Regions from separate parts of the Rhizobium sp. 21-4511-3d genome, predicted to be linked through region 1. Evidence: riboswitches for the same ligand, from Rfam matches in the RefSeq annotation. Region 1 holds a riboswitch; each other region holds the start of a gene.
The links. A riboswitch is a leader RNA that binds a small molecule or an ion and turns the genes downstream of it on or off. The one in region 1 is predicted to bind cobalamin.
Positions count from the first base shown of each region.

Region 1 (7,757 bases):
GGACGCCAAATATTGTCCTGATGTGGTTTTTTTGATGAACCTGCGCCCGAGCGTCGAGGCGCAGATGCGTTAGAATACCGCTTGATCCAGAAGGCTAATGTGAAAGTCCTGGAAACTCAGTGAGTGGGTGACCCGCGTAGCCTAAGCCGTCGCTACACTGGCCGGTATCCAAACACGAGCTCTCCATTCGTGCGGTGGTCAACTAGTCTCGCGCACTAAGCTTGGTTCGATTCTTTTCTTTCCCGTCAAGCTTTCCAGTAGTTCCGGCGAATGAGAAGCAATCTCTCTGCTGACTGAGGCGGCATATTCATTGAATTGACGAATGTTAGCGGTGCTATCGTCTACACGAAGTGGAATTTTGCGCCCAGCATCTCTTACCAACACTAAGCAGACCTTAGGCGAAACCGGCATCCATATCTCGGCATCTGGGTTCGCCAAACCGTTGTGTCCCCCATTCCCTATTCGCATCGCCATCCTACTTGTCAGGATGTAAGAATGCGTCCCTCGGCTCATCACCCATCTCGCTTGGAACGGCACCAAAGCTTCATGCACATCGTCAGATTCTCTGACAGTGGCGGTCACCCGAATCTGCCGCCCATATTCCCGGAGCCGAGCTGCATTTCCCAACTCCTTCTGTAGAACGACCCGGTCTTCATCAAGTAACTCTCCAGAGGTGTCCGCCAGCAACTCTTCGACAAATTCTCGGCCCTTTGTCTCATCTACATACGCGGCAACAAAATCAGGCGTCCTTTTGGTCATCTCAAGGACAACACGTTGCAAGCTTGTTAAGGCCCTACCTGAAAAGGTCGGCACGACTCCCCGATCGAAGGACTCGAACACCTCTGGAAGCACCTTTCCGAGGTAGTCATCAATCGGCCCATAAAATCGCCGCTCAACGACGTCAGACGAGACACCATCGACCTCGACGGTATAGTAATTTCGCAATTTGAATGTCTTGTCGATCAAGCGCAACTTTGGCGCCTCGAACAATCCATCTTCTCCTCGTCGCGAGTGCCAGATCTCTTGTTTGGATACAGCGAACCTCCTTTGAAGAACCTGCGGAACGTAGTGATGGTTTTTCGATCTCTGTGACATCAGATGATATCCGTGAAAGGGGCAAGATTCGGAAGTCGGACGTATTAAGCGAAAGCGAGGAGGCCGATTAAAATGCTTCGGCTTCCATACCTTAACTCTTCGGATGGCTGTCCCCAAAGCTAAAGCTGATTCCGCCAGCCCGGCCGGCGCGACGCAGCAGAAGCGTAAGCTTATCTGACACGCCGCCTTGCAAACCTAAGCCGCCACAAATGATATCAGTGAGGTTGTAGACAGTCACCGTGGCGCTGAAGCGAATTGTTATTCAAGCGAACACTTTGATAGATAAACAGAAGTTACCTCGAATACCCGGATTGGCCCGGAGAATCAGAAGTCCCAGTCCTCGTCTTCGGTAGCCACGGCCTTACCGATGACGTAGGACGAGCCGGAGCCGGAGAAGAAGTCGTGGTTCTCGTCGGCATTCGGCGAGAGCGCCGACAGGATCGCCGGATTGACCTTGCAGGCTTCCGGCGGAAACAGCGCTTCATAGCCGAGGTTCATCAGCGCCTTGTTGGCGTTGTAATGCAGGAACTTCTTGACGTCCTCGGTCAGACCGACGCCGTCATAGAGCGCCTCGGTATATTTCGCCTCGTTGTCGTAGAGCTCCAGCAGCAGATCGAAGGCAAAGTCCTTGATCTCCTGGCGGCTCGCCTCCGGCAGCCGCTCGACGGCACGCTGGAACTTGTAGCCGATATAATAGCCATGCACCGCCTCGTCGCGGATGATCAGGCGGATCATGTCGGCGGTGTTGGTGAGCTTGGCGCGGCTCGACCAGTACATCGGCAGATAGAAGCCGGAATAGAACAGGAAGCTTTCGAGGAAGACACTCGCGACCTTTTTCTTCAAGGGATCGCCCGAAGCATATTGCTCCATGATCAGCGCCGACTTCCGCTGCAGGAATTCGTTCTCCTCCGACCAGCGATAGGCGTCGTCGACATCCGGCGTCAGGCAGAGCGTCGAGAAGATCGACGAATAGGAACGCGCATGCACCGCTTCCATGAAGGAGATGTTTGAGAGCACCGCCTCCTCATGCTGGGTCGCGGAATCCGCCATCAGCTTCACCGAGCCGACGCCGTTCTGGATCGTGTCGAGCAGCGTCAGCCCGGTGAAGACGCGGATCGTCAACTGCTGTTCCTCGGGCTTCAGCGTCGCCCAGGATGGAATGTCGTTCGATAGCGGCACTTTTTCCGGAAGCCAGAAATTGCCTGTTAGGCGGTTCCAGACTTCGAGGTCCTTGTCGTCCTCGATGCGGTTCCAGTTGATGGCGCGGATGCGGCTGACTGGTTTTACGGCGATGTTCATAGTGTGCCCTTTGGAAGGAATTCATCTGTAGCCCCCTCATCCGCCTGCCGGCACCTTCTCCCCGAGGGGAGAAGGGATACCGCGGCGGCTCTCGCTCAACATCCCCTCTCCCCTCGGGGAGAGGGCTAGGGTGAGGGGGCCGCTTGCTCAAGACATTATGCTAACGCATCAAAGCGTACACGACACACACCCTTCCACCTGCGTCCCCTCCAGCGCCATCTGGCGAAGGCGGATGTAGTAGATGGTCTTGATGCCCTTCTTCCAGGCGTAGATCTGCGCCTTGTTGATATCGCGAGTCGTCGCGGTGTCGCGGAAGAACAGCGTCAGCGACAGGCCCTGATCGACGTGCTGGGTCGCCGCCGCATAGGTGTCGATGATCTTCTCCGGCCCGATCTCGTAGGCATCCTGGTAGTAATCGAGATTGTCGTTGGTCATGAAGGCGGCCGGGTAATAGACGCGGCCGATCTTGCCTTCCTTGCGGATCTCGATCTTCGAGACGATCGGGTGGATCGATGAGGTCGAGTGGTTGATGTAGGAGATCGATCCCGTCGGCGGCACGGCCTGCAGGTTCTGGTTATAGAGACCGCCCGACATGACCGCTTGCCTCAGCGCCATCCAGTCTTCCTGCGTGGGAATTTCGATACCGGCATTGCTAAACAGATCAGCAACCGTCTGCGTAGCCGGTTTCCATTCCTGCTCGGTGTATTTGTCGAAATATTCGCCGGACGCATATTTCGAATTCTCGAAACCCTTGAAGCTCTGGCCACGCTCGACTGCCAGCCGGTTCGATGCACGGATGGCATGGTAGGTCACCGTGTAGAAATACATGTTGGTGAAATCGACGCCCGCTTCGGAGCCGTAATGGATCCGCTCGCGGGCGAGATAGCCGTGCAGGTTCATCTGTCCGAGACCGATGGCGTGGCTTTCGTCATTGCCCTTCTCGATCGACGGAACCGAGGAGATATGGCTCATGTCGGAGACTGCCGTCAGCGCCCGGATCGAGGTCTCGATCGTCTTGCCGAAATCGGCCGAATCCATTGCTGCGGCGATGTTCAGCGAGCCGAGATTGCAGGAGATGTCCTTGCCCATATGCTTGTAGGACAGGTCGTCGTTATATTCGCTGGCCTCGCTGACCTGCAGGATTTCCGAGCAGAGATTGCTCATGGTGATGCGCCCGGCGATCGGGTTCGCCTTGTTCACCGTGTCTTCGAACATGATGTAGGGATAGCCGCTCTCGAACTGGATTTCGGCAATCACCTGGAAGAAGTCGCGTGCCTTGATCTTCTTCTTGCGGATGCGGCTGTCGGCCACCATCTCGCGATACTTTTCGCTGACCGAAATCTCGGTGAAGGGCACGCCGTAGACGCGTTCGACGTCATAAGGCGAGAACAGGTACATATCCTCGTTGTTCTTGGCGAGCTCGAAGGTAATGTCGGGGATGACGACGCCGAGCGACAGCGTCTTGATGCGGATCTTCTCGTCGGCATTTTCGCGCTTGGTATCGAGGAAACGCATGATGTCGGGGTGGTGCGCATTCAGGTAGACCGCGCCGGCCCCCTGCCGTGCGCCGAGCTGGTTCGCATAGGAGAAGGCGTCCTCAAGGAGCTTCATCACTGGAATGATGCCAGACGACTGGTTCTCGATATGCTTGATCGGCGCACCGGCCTCGCGGATGTTGGTCAGCGACAGCGCCACGCCGCCGCCGCGCTTGGAAAGCTGCAGCGCCGAATTGATCGAGCGGCCGATCGATTCCATATTGTCCTCGACCCGCATCAGGAAGCAGGAGACGAGCTCGCCGCGCTGCTTCTTGCCGGCATTGAGGAAGGTCGGCGTCGCCGGCTGGAAGCGGCCGGAAATGATCTCGTCGACCATGTCGCGGGCGAGCGCCTCGTTGCCGCGTGCCAGCGCCAGCGCCACCATGCAGATACGGTCTTCGTACCGCTCCAGATAGCGCTTTCCGTCGAAGGTCTTCAGCGTGTAGCTGGTGTAATATTTGAAGGCGCCGAGGAAGGTCGGAAACCGGAACTTCTTGTCGTAGGCGTGGTCGAAGAGATCGCGCACGAAATTGAACGAATACTGGTCCAGCACCTCCTGCTCGTAATAGCCCTCGGTCACCAGATAGTCGAGCTTCTCCCGGAGGTTATGGAAGAAGACGGTGTTCTGGTTGACGTGCTGCAGGAAATATTGCTTGGCCGCCTGCCGGTCCTTGTCCAGCTGGATCTTCCCCTCGTCGTCATAGAGGTTAAGCATCGCGTTCAGCGCGTGGTAATCCAGCGCGGCGTCAGCGGCCTGCGCCTTCAAGGGGCGCTCGAGAACTGCCGTGTCCAAAATCGTTCCAATCCGTGTTTGACATTGGCGACGTCGTCGGCCGTGCCGAGAAGCTCGAACCTGTAGAGGTACGGCACCTGGCATTTGCGCGAGATGATGTCGCCGGCAAGCCCGTAGGTCTCGCCGAAGTTGCTGTTGCCCGCAGCGATCACGCCGCGAAGGTTCGAACGGTTTGCCGTATCGTTCAAGAAACGGATCACCTGTTTGGGCACGGCCCCCTTGCCGCCCTCGCCGCTATAGGTCGGAACGACAAGCACATAGGGCGACCCTGCCTGCAGGGTCTCGCCGGTGATGGGGATGCGCTGCGCGGGAAGGCCGAGCTTCTCGACGAAACGATGGGTGTTCTCCGACCGGCTGGAAAAATAGACGATCTCGCCCATCGCGGCAGCCGATCAGGCGAGCGCGCTGATCATGTCAGGGCGAAAGCCGGCCCAATGCTGCTCGCCGGCGATGACGACGGGGACCTGACGGTAGCCGAGACCCTGTACCAGCTCGTAGGCAGCGCTATCGGTGGAAACGTCGATGATCGTGTAGTCGATGCCCTGTCGGTCGAGGGCGCGGGTGGTCGCGGTGCACTGGACGCAGGCGGGCTTGCTGTAGACGGTGATGCTCATTGTGAAAACCTCGTGACTGGAAGGCATGGGATATCGCTCGGACATCCGCCGATGTCCGCGCTTGGGAAGATCGAAATGGAAGGCAGCCGTTGCCGATTGCCGGGCGTCAGCAGCCCGTCATTCGCGCCGGTATGATCTGAAACTCAAAGACATTAGACTTCACCCCGAAGTGGCACATGCAGGACACACCGGAGGAAGCGAAGAGCCGCATCATGCGCGCACCTCATCGCTCGCCAGCCGGACACCCCGCCCGTGGACGTTTTCGCTCAAGGCAGGTCTCCTGGCTTGCGGATCATCACATTCATCCCGGCCTTCCCGGGTCTTCATGACCCAGTGACCCGAAATGGGACAGATGCTCGCCGCTCACAGTTGCGGGGGCAGCTCCGGCATTGTCCCGCTTTGCGGCGGGCCTCACCGAATTCCCGTCTTAGCCCACGACCCCTACGAATCGTGAGAACCTCGAACACTAGATATAGTACGCGAGTCAAAATCAGCGTCAATAATTTGTTTGCCAACAGCACTGAGGAAAGTGGGGAAATCCGGCGAACATGGTGAATGGGGAGTAAACGCAGCCTGTGTATCAAGGCCGGCCACTCCCCTCCCGCGATCAATCCGCAGCCGAAAATCTGTACGTAGTGCCCTGCCGCTCGGCATAGCCGACGCCGGGATAGGCCCAGTGGTAGCCGAGCAGCTTGAGCTTCTCGCCGGCGGCACGGTCGAGCACCATCTTGCGGTTTGCGAGCGCGATCTCCGGCTCGGTGTCAAAGCCGAAGTGCCAGTCCGGATGTTCGAAGAAGACGACATTGCTGGTTGCGGCATCGCCGGTGATCAGCAGATTGTCGCGGCCGCGAAGCTCGAGCGAGATATGGCCGGGCGTATGCCCGCGCGTGCTGACCGCCTGCATGCCGGAAACGATGTCGTCGCCGGGCTTTACCAGCGTCAGGCGATCCCTGACGGCGTTGAGATCGCGCTGGGCGCCACGGGCAAAGCCGTGAAGCGCTTCGGGCATGTGGATCTCGAAATCCTTGTCCGTCCAGAAGGCCCATTCGGCTTCGCTGACATAGTAGTCGGCATTCGGATAGAGCAGCGTTCCGTCGGGATTGACCGTGGCGCCGGAGTGATCGGGATGAACATGGGTGAAGATCACCTTGGTGATCGCTTCAGGGTCGATGCCCGCTGCCTTCAGATTTCCTGCAAGGCGCCCTGCTGTATCCTGAAAGCGCGTGCCCGATCCATTGTCGACGAGGATCAGATCCTTGCCTATCCGGATCAGCGGAATGTTGACCTGGAAAGGAGCGGCCGTCGCATCGCCGCCGATACGGCCGAGGATGGCGGGGCGATCCTCCGCCGGCGTATCCGGCAGAATGATCTGGTCCGGCAGCATAATGAAACCATCGCTGAAGACGGTTATGTCGAATGCACCATGTTCGAAGCTATAGGGATTGGTTTCGGTCATGCGGGTCATCTGAACATCCTCCGGTTTCGGTGTAAGGCAGGGCGGCGCCGGGATCGATGGCGCCGCCCGCGACAGGGGTTACGAACGGGCGAATTCGAGAAGATCAGCGTTCAGCTGATCCTTGTGGGTATCCGTCAGGCCATGCGGCGCACCGGGATAAACCTTGAGGATCGCGTGCGGGATGAGCGTCTTGGAAGCGCGGCCGGCGGCATCGATCGGCACGATCTGGTCGTCGTCGCCATGCACGATCAGCGTCGGCACGTCGAACTTCTTCAGGTCCTCGGTGAAATCGGTCTGCGAGAAGGCGACGACGCTGTCATAGGTGTTCTTGTGGCCGCCCATCATGCCCTGCATCCAGAAGCTGTCGATCATGCCCTGCGAAGCCTTGGCACCCGGACGGTTGAAGCCGAAGAACGGGCCGCCGGCGATATCCTTGTAGAGCTGCGAACGATCCTTGAGGCTCGCTGCCTGGATGCCGTCGAAAACTTCCTTCGGCAGGCCGCCCGGGTTCTTGTCTGTTTTGACCATCAGCGGCGGCACGGCGGAGATGAGGCCGGCCTTGGCGACGCGGCCTGTGCCGTGGCGCCCGATATAGCGGCTGATCTCGCCGCCGCCGGTCGAAAAGCCGATCAGGATGATCTCCTTGAGATCGAGCTGCCCGATGAGATCGGAGAGGTCATCGGCATAGTGGTCCATGTCGTTGCCGTCCCACGGCTGGCTGGACCGGCCGTGACCGCGGCGGTCATGGGTGATGACGCGGAAGCCGTTATTGGCGAGATGGAAGGCCTGCGCTTCCCAGCTGTCGGCCGAAAGCGGCCAGCCGTGGCTGAGGATGACCGTCTGGCCCTTGCCCCAGTCCTTGTAATAGATCTCGACGCCGTCGCGGGTGATAATCCTGCTGCCCATGGTCCGTGTTCCTTCGTTGCTCTGGTTGGCCTTCGTTTCGGCCTTGGCTGGGGTTGCGA
Region 1 is NZ_JBNWCF010000016.1:39,653-47,409, forward strand. Features, by position in the region: gene ACQZ5H_RS27385 (DUF4238 domain-containing protein) at 199-1,095, opposite strand; gene nrdF (class 1b ribonucleoside-diphosphate reductase subunit beta) at 1,420-2,394, opposite strand; gene nrdE (class 1b ribonucleoside-diphosphate reductase subunit alpha) at 2,563-4,722, opposite strand; gene nrdI (class Ib ribonucleoside-diphosphate reductase assembly flavoprotein NrdI) at 4,692-5,102, opposite strand; gene nrdH (glutaredoxin-like protein NrdH) at 5,115-5,336, opposite strand; cobalamin riboswitch at 5,590-5,813, opposite strand; gene ACQZ5H_RS27410 (MBL fold metallo-hydrolase) at 5,944-6,801, opposite strand; gene ACQZ5H_RS27415 (alpha/beta fold hydrolase) at 6,871-7,757, opposite strand, start outside.

Region 2 (7,757 bases), on a different contig from region 1:
CGATAGACAAGGTCAGCGCGACGCTGAGGACACCGCGGGCAGCCGGAGAGCGGACATTGGAGCCGAGACCAGTGGAAAGCAGCGCCATTCTTCTGGCCTGCGCGGACTTCATGACCGATGCGATCAAGGGCGGACTCCAATGTCATTCCCGCCGATTTCGCGGCGTCATAAAAACTTCATCGAACTGTCACATGCCCGCCATGAACGCTAGATGAACCACTAATGTTTCCTCGCTTTTCCCTGGGATTTGAATTTTCCGCGTATCAGACACCGCCGCTTTTCATGGCGGAGCACGTTGCGGGGCGAGGACGCGCGCGCTAAATAAATGACATGACACAGGAAAACGCTCCCTTGAACACGCTCCGTATCGCCGTCGCGCAGCTGAACCCTACTGTGGGCGATGTTGCAGGAAATCTTGCGAAAGCCCGCGAGGCACGCGCCGATGCCGCGCGCCAGGGTGCGGACCTTTTGCTGCTGACGGAGCTCTTCATTTCCGGCTATCCACCTGAAGATCTGGTGCTGAAACCGGCCTTCCTGAAGGCCTGCCAGAAGGCGGTCGATGATCTCGCTGCCGATACGGCCGATGGCGGCCCGGGCGTCATCGTCGGCTTCCCGCGACAGGGCGAGACCGGTCGGCACAATTCGGTTGCGGTCATCGATGGCGGCAAGATCCTGGTGCTGCGCGACAAGATCGACCTGCCGAATTACGGCGAGTTCGACGAGAAGCGCGTTTTCGACGAAGGCTCGATGCCGGGGCCGGTGAATTTCCGTGGCGTCAGGATCGGCGTGCCGATCTGCGAGGAGATCTGGAACGATCTCGGCGTCTGCGAGACGCTGGCCGAGAGCGGCGCCGAAATCCTGCTGGTGCCGAACGGCTCTCCCTATTATCGGGGCAAGGTGGACGTGCGCCATCAGGTGGCGCTGCGCCAGGTCATCGAGACCGGCCTGCCGCTGATCTTCGCAAACCAGCTCGGCGGCCAGGACGAACTGGTCTTCGATGGCGCCAGCTTCGCCTTCAACGGCGACAAGTCGCTGGCCTTCCAGATGAGCCAGTTCGAGCCGGCGCTTGCGGTCACGACCTGGAAGCGCGGCGAGAACGGCTGGCGCTGCAGCGAAGGGCCGATGTCGCATGTGCCGGAGAAGGAAGAGGCCGACTACCGCGCCTGCCTGCTCGGCTTCCGCGACTACGTCAACAAGAACGGCTTCAAGAATGTGGTGCTCGGCCTTTCGGGCGGTATCGACTCGGCGATCTGCGCGGCGATTGCCGTCGATGCGCTCGGCGAGGAGCGGGTGCGCACCGTCATGCTGCCCTACCGCTACACATCGGAGGATTCGCTGAAGGACGCCGCCGATTGCGCCAGGGCGCTCGGCTGCCGCTACGATATCGTCCCGATCGAGGAGCCGGTGAAGGGCTTCACCTCGGCGCTGTCGGATCTCTTCGAGGGCACCGACAGCGGCATCACCGAGGAGAACCTGCAGAGCCGCGCCCGCGGCGTGATCCTGATGGCGATCTCCAACAAGTTCGGCTCGATGGTCGTCACGACGGGCAACAAGTCGGAAATGTCGGTCGGCTACGCCACGCTCTACGGCGACATGAACGGCGGCTTCAATCCGATCAAGGACCTCTACAAGATGCAGGTCTATGCGATTTCGCGCTGGCGCAACGAACACGTGCCGCCGGATGCGCTGGGTCCGTCGGGCGTCGTCATCCCGCAGAATATCATCGACAAGGCACCGTCCGCCGAGCTTCGCCCGGACCAGAAGGACCAGGATTCGCTGCCGCCTTATCCAGTGCTCGACGACATTCTCGAATGCCTCGTCGAGAAGGAAATGGGCGTCGACGAGATCGTGGCGCGCGGTCATGACGTCGCGACCGTCCACCGCGTCGAGCATCTGCTCTACCTCGCCGAATACAAGCGCCGCCAGTCGGCGCCGGGCGTGAAGATCACCAAGAAGAATTTTGGGCGTGATCGCCGCTACCCGATTACCAACCGGTTTAGGGATCGCAGTTAGCGATCGTTAACCCGATCAACCGAAAGCTGCTGACTTCCGCATCTTCCCGCGTTTCTATCGTCAGAAATGCGGGAGGTCCTGATCGTGCGTGATACGAAAGTCGCCGTCTTCATCGATACCGAAAACCTGCCGGCGCGCTCGGCGGGCGAGATCATCGACATCGCCTCCGGCTACGGACGTCTGATCGAGCGGCGTGCCTATGGCGACTTCACGCGCGAGGCTGCGCAGCCGTGGATCGCTGCTGCCGGAAAGCATGCGCTCAGCCTGCAGACGGCGGTCAGCTCCCAGTCGGGGAAGAATGGCGCGGATATCCTGCTTGCCGTCGATGCGATGGAATATCTCGGAGCTTCGGCAATCGATCTTTTCTGCATCGCCAGCAGTGATCGTGACCTCGGCCATCTGGCGGCGCGTATCCGGATGCGCGGCAAGCAGGCGATCGGGCTTGGTGCGCCGAATGCTTCCAGGCTGCTGCGCGAGTCGTTCGACGATTTCTTCGAGCTGCGTCTCCTGGAGGCGCCCGCAAGTCTTCCGGCGCTGGCGAAGGTCGTGGCGCTGCAGCCATCGCCCAGCATCCGGCCCTATATCGCGCAGGCGCTGCAGACGGCGAAGCTGAGGGAGGAAGGCTGGCTCGATATCGCCGAGCTCGGCACCCTGCTGCGGCAGGTCTATCCGGACTTCAAAGCACAGCATTTCGGTGCTCCGAACCTCAGTTCGCTTTTGAAGCGATGCGACTTTATCGAGACACAGATGCATGGCACAAACCGCATGCAAATCAGGATGAAGCGGAACGGCGGATAGCCGGACCGCCGCACAATGTGGGAGGCATGCATGCGCAGTTCGGTCGAGATCTACAATATCCGTACGGCCAAGAGCCGGGTGGTTTTCCAGACGGAGCAGCTGATCGAGGCGCCGAACTTTTCGCCTGACGGGCGCTATCTGCTTCTGAACGGCGACGGTCTGCTCTACCGCTTGTCGCCGGATGGTGAGGGCGGGCTGAGGCAGGTCGACACCGGCTTTGCCGCGGCCTGCAACAACGATCACGGCATTTCGCCCGATGGCAGGCACTATGTGATTTCCGACAAGACGGAATATGGCAAATCCTGCATCTACACGCTTTCAGCAGAAGGCGGGGCGCCGAAGCAGGTGACGACCAATCTTCCGTCCTACTGGCACGGCTGGTCGCCCGACGGCAAGGAATTGGCCTATTGCGGTATCCGCGACGACGTCTTCGACATCTACACAATAGCGGTCGATGGCGGCGCAGAGCGGCGGCTGACGCATGGGGAGGGGCGCAATGACGGGCCGGACTATTCCTTCGACGGGCAGTGGATCTATTTCAATTCCAGCCGCACCGGGCTGATGCAGATCTGGCGCGTTCACCCCGATGGAACCGGGCTGGAGCAGGTGACCCACGACAATTACGGCAACTGGTTTGCGCATCCGGCACCTGCCAACGACAAGGTGCTGATCCTCTCCTACGATCCTGACGTCTTCGATCACCCGCGCGACCTGCATGTCAGGCTGCGGCTGATGGATATGGACGGCGGCAATTTGACCACGCTGTTCGAGCTTTTCGGCGGGCAGGGCACGATCAATGTTCCCTGCTGGTCACCGGATGGTGATGAGTTTGCCTATGTGCGCTATTTCCCGGCCACTTGAAGCGCGCCGGTAAAACGGGCAAGAGGTTCCCGTCAGGTGCCCGCCATCGACGGGAGAATCGGGAATCCGGTGAAAGACCGGAACGTGCCCAACGCTGTAAGGCTGACGCCTGCCGCATCATGCCACTGGTTAAAACCGGGAAGGCTGCGGCGGGCGGATGATGCCAAGTCAGAAGACCGGCCTGGCATCATAGACTGATCCCGCGCGGACGGCGGGTCGGTTGCGTTGTTGGGGATTTGACGATGCGACCCTTGAGCGGGGATGCGCTGCAGCGCGCATCCGCTTTTTCCGGTGACGAGCGCGATGCCGTCTACCGGGCGATCATGACCAGGCGCGATGTGCGCGACCAGTTCCTGCCGGATCCGGTACCCGAGGATGTGCAGATGCGGCTGCTTGCGGCCGCGCATCATGCGCCCTCTGTCGGCTTCATGCAGCCGTGGAATTTTATCGTCGTCGATGATGCGGCCGTGCGCCGGCGGGTATGGGAGGCGTTCGATCGCGCCAACCATGAGGCGGCCGGGATGTTCGATGGCGAGCGGCAGGCGACCTACCGGTCGCTGAAGCTCGAAGGCATCCTCAAGGCACCGCTCGGCCTCTGCATCACCTGCGATCCCTCGCGCAGCGGCGAGGTGGTGCTGGGGCGTACGCATAATCCGCGGATGGACAGCTATTCGACCGTTTGTGCCGTGCAGAACCTGTGGCTTGCTGCGCGGGCCGAAGGCGTCGGCGTCGGTTGGGTCAGCATCTTCCATGAAAGTGAGCTCAAGGAGATCCTCGGCGTGCCCGCGCATATCGAGATCGTGGCCTGGCTCTGCGTCGGCTATGTCGACGAGCTCTACCGGGAGCCGGAACTCGCCGTCAAAGGCTGGCGGCAGCGGCTGCCACTCGAGGAGCTGGTCTTCCGCGACGGCTGGGGCCGCCGCTAGGGCCGGTCGACGTTCAGTCTATGCCGGTTAGTTCTGCTGTTGCTGCTGCGGCTGCGGGCCTGATGTTGCCGGGTTCTTCAGATCGATGCTGCCCTGGTCGCCTGCGAGGAATTGCGGGCCGACCTGGCGGACCTTGCTATTTTGCGGCTCATAGGGCCGGTCCGGGATCTGTGGCTGCGGTGCAGCCGGCGTTTGAGATGCCGTGGCTGCAGGCTTGGTGGTGATCGTGGTGATCGAGCCCTTCGGCGGCGGTTCGCTTACGGTCTGGTTCTTTCGCATTTGCTCGTAATAGGCGGTCAGATTGCAGGTGCAGGACGACTTTTCGCCGGGAGCGCGGTTCTTGTAGGCGAAGGCGTTCGGCATCGCGCTGTAACGGGCGCCCGTTGCGGCCGAGATCATGTTGGCGGCGTCGGTGTTCGAAACATCCTGATAGAAGAGCTCGGTCTCGATGCCGGGGCACATTTTCGAGCAGGTCGAGGCATCGCGGCCGAAATCGATCGAGGTGGCGTTGGTGCTGATCGGGAAGAAGCCGCCGTCGCAGGTGCGCACGCACATGGTGCTGACATGCGACATCATCTCGCCGCGCGGCACGCCATATTGCGTGTTGCCTTCCTCGCCGTTGCCGAGCGGGATGAAGGTATCGCCGCGCATCGCCTGTTCTTCAGTGCTTGGTGCTGGCTCGTAGGCGCGTTGGTCAGGCTGATAGCCGGAATCGTCGTTGCAGCCGTTGTCGTCGAGGGCGGCCATCAGCTGGCGGCGTTCGTTGATATCGCTGCCGCCGGATTCGCGCAGCTGGTTGCGGCGGTCCTGGAGGTAGTGGATGTTGTCGATCATCCGCGCTTCGGATTCCTGCAGGTCGCTGCAGTAGCCGGCATTCTCGCCGCCGATGACGACCATGCTGTCGACGCTGCAGCCGTTGCTGCGCAGGTCGTTGCGCAGCTTGCGGAGCTCTAGGTTCTGCTCGGCTATCGCGCTCGCATATTGGCGGATTTCCGGGCCGTTGCCGATCACCTGCGGCAGGTCGGCAAGGCGGCCGCGCAGATCCTCGCAGATCGCACTCGTCTGCGCCGCCGCGGGCGCGGCAGCTGCAAGGAAAAGGGCAAGGGTCAGGCTTCGGCGTTTCACGGTATCATCCCGCAGCATAGTCAAACCGGAAGCGGCAGGGCATTTGCCGCATCCATTCTGTCTAGCTGCCTTCCGTTAACAAGCTAACGAAGGAATTCTAACGCATTTTTCCGATCGACCGCAAATTCACGCCGGCTGCTGTGCCTCGACGACGGCGAGAGCCGCCATGTTGACGACGCCGCGCGATGTGACCGACGGTGCCAGGATATGAGCCGGGAGCGCCGTGCCGAGCAGGATCGGGCCGACATGCAGGCCGTCGGTCATCGACTTAACGACGCCGAGCGTGATGTTGGCCGCATCGAGGTTCGGGAAGACCAGAAGATTGGCTTCGCCGTGCAGCGTCGTGGAGGGCATGACGCGCTTGCGGATCTCGTCGGCAATCGCGCTTTCGCCATGCATTTCGCCATCGACTTCGAGATCGGGCGCTGCATCGCGGATCAGCTGCAGGGCGCCGCGCATCTTCGTGGCGCTCTCGCTTTCGCGCGAGCCGAAGTTGGAATGCGAGACGAGGGCGGCGCGCGGCGTGATGCCGAAGCGCTTGATTTCCTCGGCGGCGAGAACCGCCGATTCCGCCACTTCTTCGGCGCTCGGATTGAACGTCACGTAGGTATCGGTGAAGAACGTCGCGCCGCGCTGCGAGATCAGCAGGCTGAGCGCCGAGAAGTCACGGACATCCTTGCGCTTGCCGATGATCTGGCGAACGTCGCGCAGATGCTTTTCGTAGCGTCCTTCAAGGCCGCAGATCAGCGCATCGGCTTCGCCGCGGCGAAGCGCCAGCGCACCGATGACGGTGGTGTTGGTACGCACGATGGTGCGCGCCGCTTCCGGAATGACGCCGCGGCGGCCGACCAGCGACAGATAGAGATCGACATATTCGCGGAAGCGCGGATCGTCTTCCGGGTTGATGACGGCGAAATCGGCGAGCGGACGGATACGCAGGCCGTAGCGCTGCAGGCGGGTCTCGATGACCTGCGGACGGCCGATCAGGATCGGTTCGGCAATGCCTTCTTCGATCAGCACCTGGGCGGCGCGCAGCACGCGCTCGTCTTCACCTTCAGAGAAGATGACCCGCTTTTTCTCGGCAGCCTTGGCGGCCGTGAAGATCGGCTTCATGACGAAGCCGGAGCGGAAGACGAAGCGGTTCAGCTGGTCGAGATAGGCGTCGAAATCGGTGATCGGACGGCGCGCCACGCCGCTTTCTGCCGCGGCCTTCGCGACTGCGGGCGCGATGCGCAGAATGAGGCGCGGGTCGAAGGGCGACGGGATCAGGTAGTTCGGCCCAAAGACCGGCGTCTCGCCGGAATAGGCGCGGGCGGCGACATCCGACGGCTCCTCGCGGGCGAGGCCGGCGATGGCGCGGACGGCTGCCATCTTCATGGCTTCGTTGATCTCCTCGGCGCCGCAATCCAGCGCGCCGCGGAAGATGAAGGGGAAGCAGAGAACGTTGTTGACCTGGTTCGGGAAGTCCGAACGTCCGGTGCAGATCATCGCATCCGGGCGGGCGGCGCGGGCGAGTTCCGGCATGATCTCCGGCGTCGGGTTGGCGAGCGCCATGATCAGCGGCTTTTCGGCCATCTGCTCAAGCAGTTCCGGCTTCAGGACGCCGGCAGCGGAGAGGCCGAGGAAGACATCGGCACCGCCGATGTTTTCGGCGAGCGTGCGGGTGTCGCTCTTCTGCGCATAGACGGCCTTCCACTGGTCCATCAAGACGTTGCGGTCCTGATAGACGAGGCCTTCGATGTCGTGGACCCAGATGTTCTCGCGCTTGGCGCCGAGCTCGACGAGCAGGTTGAGACAGGCGAGGGCGGCGGCACCTGCGCCTGACGTGACGATTTTGACGTTGCTGATCGACTTGCCGGCCAGTTCCAGGCCGTTCAGGATCGCGGCGGCGACAATGATCGCGGTGCCGTGCTGGTCGTCATGAAAGACAGGGATGCGCATCTTCGCGCGCAGCTGCTGCTCGATCTCGAAACATTCGGGCGCCTTGATGTCTTCGAGGTTAATGCCGCCGAAGGTCGGCTCCAACGAGGCGAC
Region 2 is NZ_JBNWCF010000002.1:194,711-202,467, reverse strand. Features, by position in the region: gene ACQZ5H_RS06865 (LTA synthase family protein) at 1-88, opposite strand, end outside; gene ACQZ5H_RS06860 (NAD+ synthase) at 331-2,013, shown strand; gene ACQZ5H_RS06855 (NYN domain-containing protein) at 2,098-2,811, shown strand; gene ACQZ5H_RS06850 (TolB family protein) at 2,842-3,672, shown strand; cobalamin riboswitch at 3,690-3,871, shown strand; gene bluB (5,6-dimethylbenzimidazole synthase) at 3,915-4,598, shown strand; gene ACQZ5H_RS06840 (DUF2865 domain-containing protein) at 4,626-5,723, opposite strand; gene ACQZ5H_RS06835 (NADP-dependent malic enzyme) at 5,850-7,757, opposite strand, start outside.
Region 2: another riboswitch for cobalamin. It lies ahead of bluB (5,6-dimethylbenzimidazole synthase); the one in region 1 lies ahead of nrdH (glutaredoxin-like protein NrdH).

Region 3 (7,757 bases), on a different contig from region 1:
CGTTGCGGCCGCGACATCACGGGCGCGGTCCTGCGTCTCCCAGGTAAAGCCCTCGCCCATCGTGTGGAACTGGCAGATATCGGAGAAATGCTTCTCGATCAGATCGCGCTCGCCGGTCCACATCGCCCCCTTGATGAACTGCACGACGGCCGACGGCTTGCCGTGGGCGATATGGCGGAAGATCATGCCGAAGGCCGAGGACGACTTGCCCTTGCCCTTGCCGGTGTGGACGATGATCAGGCCCTTCTCATCGGTCTTGGTGGCCATGATCTTGTCACGGGCCGCCTTCTTCTTCGCCATCTTTTCGTTATGGCGGGCATCGTCCTTCTCACCGGTTTCTACAGTCTCTTCGCTCATCGTCATGTCCAGTCTTATGCTGTTTCAGTATGGATATGGGGCGCCAGATCAAAGCGCGCCGAATTGCTGCGCGGCGTCCAGAGGCGCCTGTCGATCGCCTCCATCAGCCGTTCCTTCATCTCTTCAAGCGCGGCCGGGTTCTTCTCGGCCATGAAATCGCGCACCTTGGGATCGGCGACGAAGGCCTGATAGACCGCCTCGAAATGATGATTGCCGACGGCACCGGTCGTGGCCGCAAAGGCAAAGAGATAATCGACAGTCGCCGCGATCTCGAAGGCGCCCTTGTAGCCGTGGCGCATGACGCCATCGATCCATTTCGGATTGACGACACGCCCGCGCACGACGCGGCCGATCTCCTCCTCGAGCGAGCGGATGACCGGCTTTTCCGGCCGCGAATGATCGTTGTGATAGATCGACGGCCTGACGCCGCCGACATGCTCGGCCGCCGCGGCCATCCCGCCTTCGAACTGGTAGTAATCGTCGCTGTCGAGCAGGTCGTGCTCGCGGTTGTCCTGGTTCTGCACCACGGCCTGGATCGACCGCAGCCGCTCCTCGAAGATGCCGCGCTCGGCCCGGCCTTCCTCGGCCGCGCCATAGGCATAGCTGCCCCAGACCAGATAGGCCTCGGCCAGATCAGCGCGCCGCTCCCAGCCCTTCTCGTCGATCAGCGCCTGCAGCCCGGCTCCGTAAGCGCCAGGTTTCGAACCGAAGACGCGATAGCCGGCCCGCTTCATCGCCGACACTTGGTCCAGGCCGGACGCCGCAAGCCGCATGGCTTCGCCGCGCATGCGCGCCGCGATCGGATTGTCATCAGCGTCCTCATCGAGAGCGCCGACCGCCCGGACAGCCTTGTCGAACAGCGCAATCTGCTCCGGAAACGCATCGCGGAAGAAACCCGATATGCGCAGCGTCACATCCACCCGCGGACGGCGCAGCATGGCGGGCTGGATAATCTCGTAGCCGGTGACCCGGCGTGAGGTCATATCCCAGACCGGCTTGACGCCGATCAGCGCCAGCGCCTGGGCGATATCGTCCCCGCCGGTGCGCATATTCGACGTGCCCCAGGCCGTCAGCCCGAAGGACACCGGCCACTCGCCATGATCCTGTACATAGCGGCGCACCAGAAGCTCGGCGGATTTCTTGCCGAGCTCATAGGCGGCCGGCGTTGGGACGGCACGGCTATCCACCGAATAGAAATTCCGCCCCGTCGGGAGAACGTCGGGACGCCCGCGTGTCGGGGCGCCGGAGGGGCCGGGAGGGACGAAGCGGCCGTCGAGACCGGTGAGAAGCGCCGAGATTTCGGCGTGGCCGCAGGCGAGAATCGAAGGTTTAAGGTGGGATTCGATGGTGGTGAGCACCTGCCGGGTTTGCGGCCAGGACGGTGGGCATTGTGTTTCGCCGGAGACGAGTTTAGCGGCGAGCAGCTCGATGCGCTCGACGGTGTCGCCATTGCTGCGCCAAGGGGTGTCGAGGATGTCGGCGAGGATCGCGGGTCTGGGGCCGGTCCAGGGGGCGGCCATGTTGCAGTCGAGGGGATCGAATGGCGTTGCGGGCGTGATACCCCCCTCTGCCTTGCCAGGCATCTCCCCCACAAGGGGGGAGATTGGCTGGGCGGACCCGCTCGCCTCAACCTTCATTGCTTGGGGAGATGCATGCCACGAGTCGATCTCCCCCCTTGTGGGGGAGATGTCCGGCAGGACAGAGGGGGGTACCGCCGCCTCCACAACACCCAACCCCAAATCCCCCGCAATCGCCCGCTGCAAACTCTGATCGCCACCCTCACCCAGCCCGCGCGGCACCCGCGCCAGCGCCACCGTCAGGTCGGTCAGCAACCGCCCCTCAGGCGACACGCCGAAAACATGCAGCCCATCACGGATCTGCATTTCCTTGAGATCACAGAGATAGGCGTCGAGCTTCTTCAGCGCCTCGTCCTCCGCCTCACCCTTGGCAATCCCGGCATCGCTGTCGAGACCGATATCGGCGACGAGGTCGAGGATCTGCTTCGACAGCAGCCGGATACGGCGCGGATCGCCGCCGGAGGCCTCGTAATATTCATCGACCAGCGCCTCCAGATCCTTCAGCGGACCATAGCTCTCGGCCCGCGTCAGCGGCGGCGTCAGATGGTCGATGATGACGGCGGCGGTGCGGCGCTTGGCCTGCGTGCCCTCGCCGGGGTCGTTGACGATGAACGGATAGAGATGCGGCAGCGGCCCGAGGATCGCTTCGGGATAGCATTCCTCCGACAGCGCCAGCGCCTTGCCCGGCAGCCATTCGAGATTGCCGTGCTTGCCCATATGGATGACGGCATCGGCGCCGAATTCCTGGCGCAGGAAAGCGTAGAAGGCGAGATAGCCATGCGGCGGCACTAGATCCGGAGAATGGTAGCTTTCCTTCGGATCGATATTATAGCCGCGCGCCGGCTGGATACCGATGAGCACATTGCCAAGCCGCGAAAATGGCAGGGCAAAACCGCCATCGACGAAATAGGGATCGGCCTCCGGACCGCCCCATCGCGCCGTCACCTCATCTTGAATCTTTTTCGGAAGACTCTCGAAGAAAGCATTGTATCGACTCGATGAAAGCCGCTCGCGGATCACGCGCCCATCGCGCCCGGAATTGGTCGGCCCGTCCATCAGATGCCGCATCAGCGCATCGCCATCGGCCGGGTAGGCACCGACGCCATAACCCGCCTGGCGCAACGCCTTCAGGACCTCGACGGTCCCGGCTGGCGTGTCGAGCCCGACCCCATTGCCGAGCCGCCCGTCGCGGTTCGGATAGTTGGCCATCACAAGCGCCACCCGCCGCTCCGCCACGGTCTTCCGCCGCAGCCTCGCCCAATGGACAGCAAGTCTGGCCGTATAGCGCATCCGCCCTGCATCCGGCTCGCTGCCGACGATATTGGCCTCGACATTGGCATCGTATCGCGCCGCCGCCTTGAACGAGACGGCACGCGACAGCACCCGGCCATCGACTTCGGGCAACGCGACATTCATGCCGAGATCGCGCGCGGAAAGTCCCTGCGAGGAGCCACTCCATGCCTCCTTCGAGGAGGCCGAAAAGATCGCCTGCAGCACGACGGCGCCGCTGGCTTCGAGGATGGTGGGTTGGCGGTCGGCGCCGGGGGCGGAGACGGCAAAGCCTGTCGTGTTTACGACGATATCGGGTGCGGCGGCTGCAAAGACGCTTTCGAGGATGCCGGTGGAAACAGGGTCTTTGAGGCTATAGGCGAAGACCGGCAGCGGCCGCAGGCCTTCCGCTGCCAGCGCCTCGATCATCGCTTCGATCGGCTTGGTTTCGCCGCTCTGGACGAGCGCTCGATAGAAGCTGATGGCGGCGATGGGGGCATCGGTCGAGAGTGGGTTGCCCCCCTCTGTCCTGCCGGACATCTCCCCCACAAGGGGGGAGATCGACTCGCGGGACGCTTCCTCCCAGACAAGCGAGGTTGAGACGAGCGGGTCCGCCCAGCCAATCTCCCCCCTTGTGGGGGAGATGCCTGGCAAGGCAGAGGGGGGTATCGCGACCCCCAGCGTCTCCGCCGACAATGCCCGCCACTCCTCAACCCCGACAACACCCCGCCCCGGCCACCAGATCCCCGCCTTCATCAACGGAGCAGCCGCACCCGGCTTCTCGCCGCCGGCAACCATCGCCGCCGCATAATCCAGAAACCGTCGCGAATTCTCGTCGCCACCCTCGATCAGATAGGACCAGAGCGCATTGAGATCATCGAGATCGACATTGGAAAATGGCGTCAGCCCGGCATCCGGCTTGGAATCCCCGGGCAGCACCGCAATCCGCGCGCCATTGCGGGCCGCGCAGGCATGCAGTGCCTCCAGAGCATAGTGAAAATAGCTCGCTCCCCCGAGCGCCCTGACGACGATCAGTTTCGCATGCCGCGCCGTCCGCTCGACATAGGCATCGACGGACATCGGGTGTTTCAGGCTCATCAGGCTGGCGACGCGCAGCGTCAGCGGATTGCCGCCACCCTGCCCGTGAGCGGCGGCGATTGCCGCAAGCTCCGTGTCCGCCGCAGAAAGGAACAGGATGTCGCCGGGTGACTGGCCGAGATCGATCGCCTCGTCACCGTCGCTGATCGTTCCTTTCTGGGCGAGGAGTAGATGCATGGATCAGACCAGCGCCTCGATCGCCTTGCGCACGGCAGCTTCGTCCATATCGTGCAGGCCGATGACGACGAGGCGCGTGCCGCGGGTTTCGCCCGGTGCCCAGGCACGGTCGAAATACTGGTCGATGCGGCTGCCGACAGCCTGGATCTGCAGGCGCATCGGCTTGCCGGCGACATCGGCAAAGCCCTTCAGGCGCAGCACGTCATGCTGTGCGATCACGCCCTTCAGCTTCTCGATGAAACCGGCGGCATCGGCAAGCGTGCCGAGCTCGACGACGAAGCTGTCGAACTCGTCGTGGTCATGCGGCGTGCCGTCTTCGTGCTCCAGCTCGTGATGGGACTTGCGGTTGGCGACATCCTCTTCCGTGCCGATGCCGAGGCCGAGCAGAACGCTTGCCGGGACATCGCCGTTCTTTGCCTCGATCAGCGCAGGTTTGCGTGAAATACGCGACGCCACTTCGTCGCGGACGCGGATAATACCAGCGGCATCGAGCAGATCGGTCTTGTTGAGAACGATCAGATCGGCGCAGGTCAGCTGATCCTCGAACAGTTCCTCGATCGGGCTTTCGTGATCGAGGGATTCGTCTTCGACGCGGCGCGCCTCGACGGCATCGTGGTCATCGGCAAAACGCCCGGCAGCGACGGCGGCGCTATCGACAACGGTGATGACGCCATCGACGGTGACTTCGCTGCGGATATCCGGCCAGTTGAAGGCGGCGACCAGCGGCTGCGGCAGCGCCAGACCCGAGGTCTCGATGACGATATGGTCGGGGCGCTGGTCGCGCTCCAGGAGCTTGGTCATCGTCGGAATGAAATCGTCGGCGACGGTGCAGCAGATGCAGCCGTTGGTAAGCTCGATGATGTCGTCCTCGGTGCAGTTTTCAGCGCCGCAGCCCTTCAGCACATCGCCATCGACGCCGAGATCGCCGAATTCGTTGATGATTAGCGCGATCTTCTTGCCCCCGGTATTGGAAAGCAGGTTGCGGATCATCGTCGTCTTGCCGGCCCCGAGGAAGCCGGTGATCACGGTTGCGGGGATCTTCTGCTGGTTCATTCGTTCAACCCTTCATCCTCAGCGGCAGACCTGCCGCGATAAAATACACGTCCGCGGACGAGGCCGCGATCATCTGGTGCAGCCGCCCGGCATGGTCGCGAAAATCCCGCGCCATCCGGTTTTCGGGAACGATCCCGAGGCCGACTTCATTGGAAACAAGAACAAGCCGCGCCTTCGCCTTCGGCAGCCAGGCCGCGAGCGCGGCACTCTCGGCGGCGATATCGCGCTCGTCCATCATCAGATTGGTGACCCACAGCGTCAGGCAATCGACCAGGATCGCCCGCCCCTCGCCGTCGACTGCCGCAAGGCGTTCGGCAAGCTGCAGCGGCTCCTCATGCGTCTGCCACAACGGCCCGCGATCGGCCCGATGCTGGTCGATCCGCGCCCGCATCTCCTCGTCCCATGCCCGCCCCGTCGCCACATAGTGACGTTCGAGACCAGTATCGGTGATGAGATTTTCAGCGAAGCGGGATTTGCCGGACCGGGCGCCGCCGAGGATGAAAGTCACATTGCTCATGCGAAGGCCGCCGTCTCTGCGCGGCTATCCCATACGCCTCCCTCATTCCTGTGCTTGTCACAGGAATCCAGCGTACCCAAGTCCTTGGGCACAGAAGACTCTTTTCCGTGGCTTGTTTTATTTACCGCGCAGACGCGCCGTGGCTGGATTCCTGTGACACCCCGTGGGCGCGGCCCTAGGGCCACAGGATTGAGGGAAACCCTCTGAGGCACCGCACGTCGCGGCATAAAAATTCTCGTTTCAGCCATGACAACCTCCGTGCTGGCAGCGGGCGGGAATGCCCAAGGGCTCTTCGCCCGGCACAGATGGCAGGTCTCCTGGCTCGCGGTTGTCGGCCCCGACAGGGACGGCCGAAAGGCCATCCCTGATCGTGCCAGCGGATCTTCCTCGCCTTCCCGGCTGCATTCTCGTGAAAAGGCGGACGATTCGTAGAGTTAGAGGCGTCCTGCCCCGGCTGATCACGATGCATTTCCAGTGGCTTTTCCGGTGTCCGTCAGCCATTGCCCTGCTGCGGAATGCAGCGATCAGGCAGTGGTGCCGGTGCACCGGATGGAAGACCCTGACCGCTCTACAGTCGCGGGGTCGGCTGTGATGAAGGCGCCCGGTTTGGGTCCGCCCCGTCACATTCCCTTTTCATCCCGGGCAGCAACCGCCGCCCCGGAACCATCCGTAATTGAAAGCATCGTTAGGCGTGCGGCCATACGAAGTCAATCGATGCCAGGACGATCCAAACAGCCCGCGCTTAACCCGACTGAGTCTACCAAACAGATAGTCTATTAAATTCATTGACTTAAGTCGAAATTTCGCTTGCGGCCGCCTCTCTTTTGCTGCAATTGCTCGCGAAATCATGCGGCGCAAAAAGCGTGCTTCCTTGATCCTGCATTCCATCGCCTAGTTCTCTCACCATGCTCACGAAAACCGACATCGGCCGCCTGGCGCGGCGCCATCTCAAATTCGATATGGCGCGGCTGCGCGCGCTGGCGCGCCAGAATGAAATGGGCATGGTTTTCGCGGGCGGCGCTGTCGGCATCATCGCCGGTTGCGCGGTGACCGGCATGAGCCTGATCTCGCGCGAAATGCACAGCCTGATCTTTGGCATCAGCGATGTCGACCGCCTGAGCTCGTCGGAAATCGACAACAAGCTGCTCCTGCTCTTGGCGCCGATCTGCGGCGGCCTGCTTCTCGGCCTGCTGCTGTTCATCCTCAGCAGAACGCGCAAGAAGCCGATGGTCGACCCGATCGAGGCCAATGCGCTGCATGGCGGCCGCCTGTCGCTGACCGATAGCGTGATCGTCGCGATCCAGAACCTGATCTCCAACGGCTTCGGCGCCTCGGTCGGCCTCGAGGCCGGCTATACGCAGCTTGCGGCCGGTCTTGCCTCCAAGCTCGGCCTGAAGCTGCAGCTGCGCCGCGCCGATCTGCGCGTGCTGGTCGGCTGCGGCGCGGCCGGCGCCATCGCCGCCGCCTTCAACGCGCCGCTGACGGGCGCCTTCTACGCTTTCGAGCTGATCATCGGCACCTATACGATCGTCTCGCTGACCCCCGTCGTCGTTTCCGCCCTGCTCTCGACACTGATCGCCCGCCTGCTTGCCGGCAGCGACTTTACCATCGATGTCGGCCAATTTGGCAGCGTCGTTCCGGCCGACTATGTTCCGGCGATCCTGCTCGGCGGCTGCTGCGCGGGGGCCGGCATCCTGATCATGCAGGGC
Region 3 is NZ_JBNWCF010000002.1:333,562-341,318, forward strand. Features, by position in the region: gene cobO (cob(I)yrinic acid a,c-diamide adenosyltransferase) at 1-357, opposite strand, end outside; gene cobN (cobaltochelatase subunit CobN) at 372-4,478, opposite strand; gene cobW (cobalamin biosynthesis protein CobW) at 4,482-5,531, opposite strand; gene cobU (bifunctional adenosylcobinamide kinase/adenosylcobinamide-phosphate guanylyltransferase) at 5,536-6,048, opposite strand; cobalamin riboswitch at 6,339-6,731, opposite strand; gene ACQZ5H_RS07515 (chloride channel protein) at 6,954-7,757, shown strand, end outside.
Region 3: another riboswitch for cobalamin. It lies ahead of cobU (bifunctional adenosylcobinamide kinase/adenosylcobinamide-phosphate guanylyltransferase); the one in region 1 lies ahead of nrdH (glutaredoxin-like protein NrdH).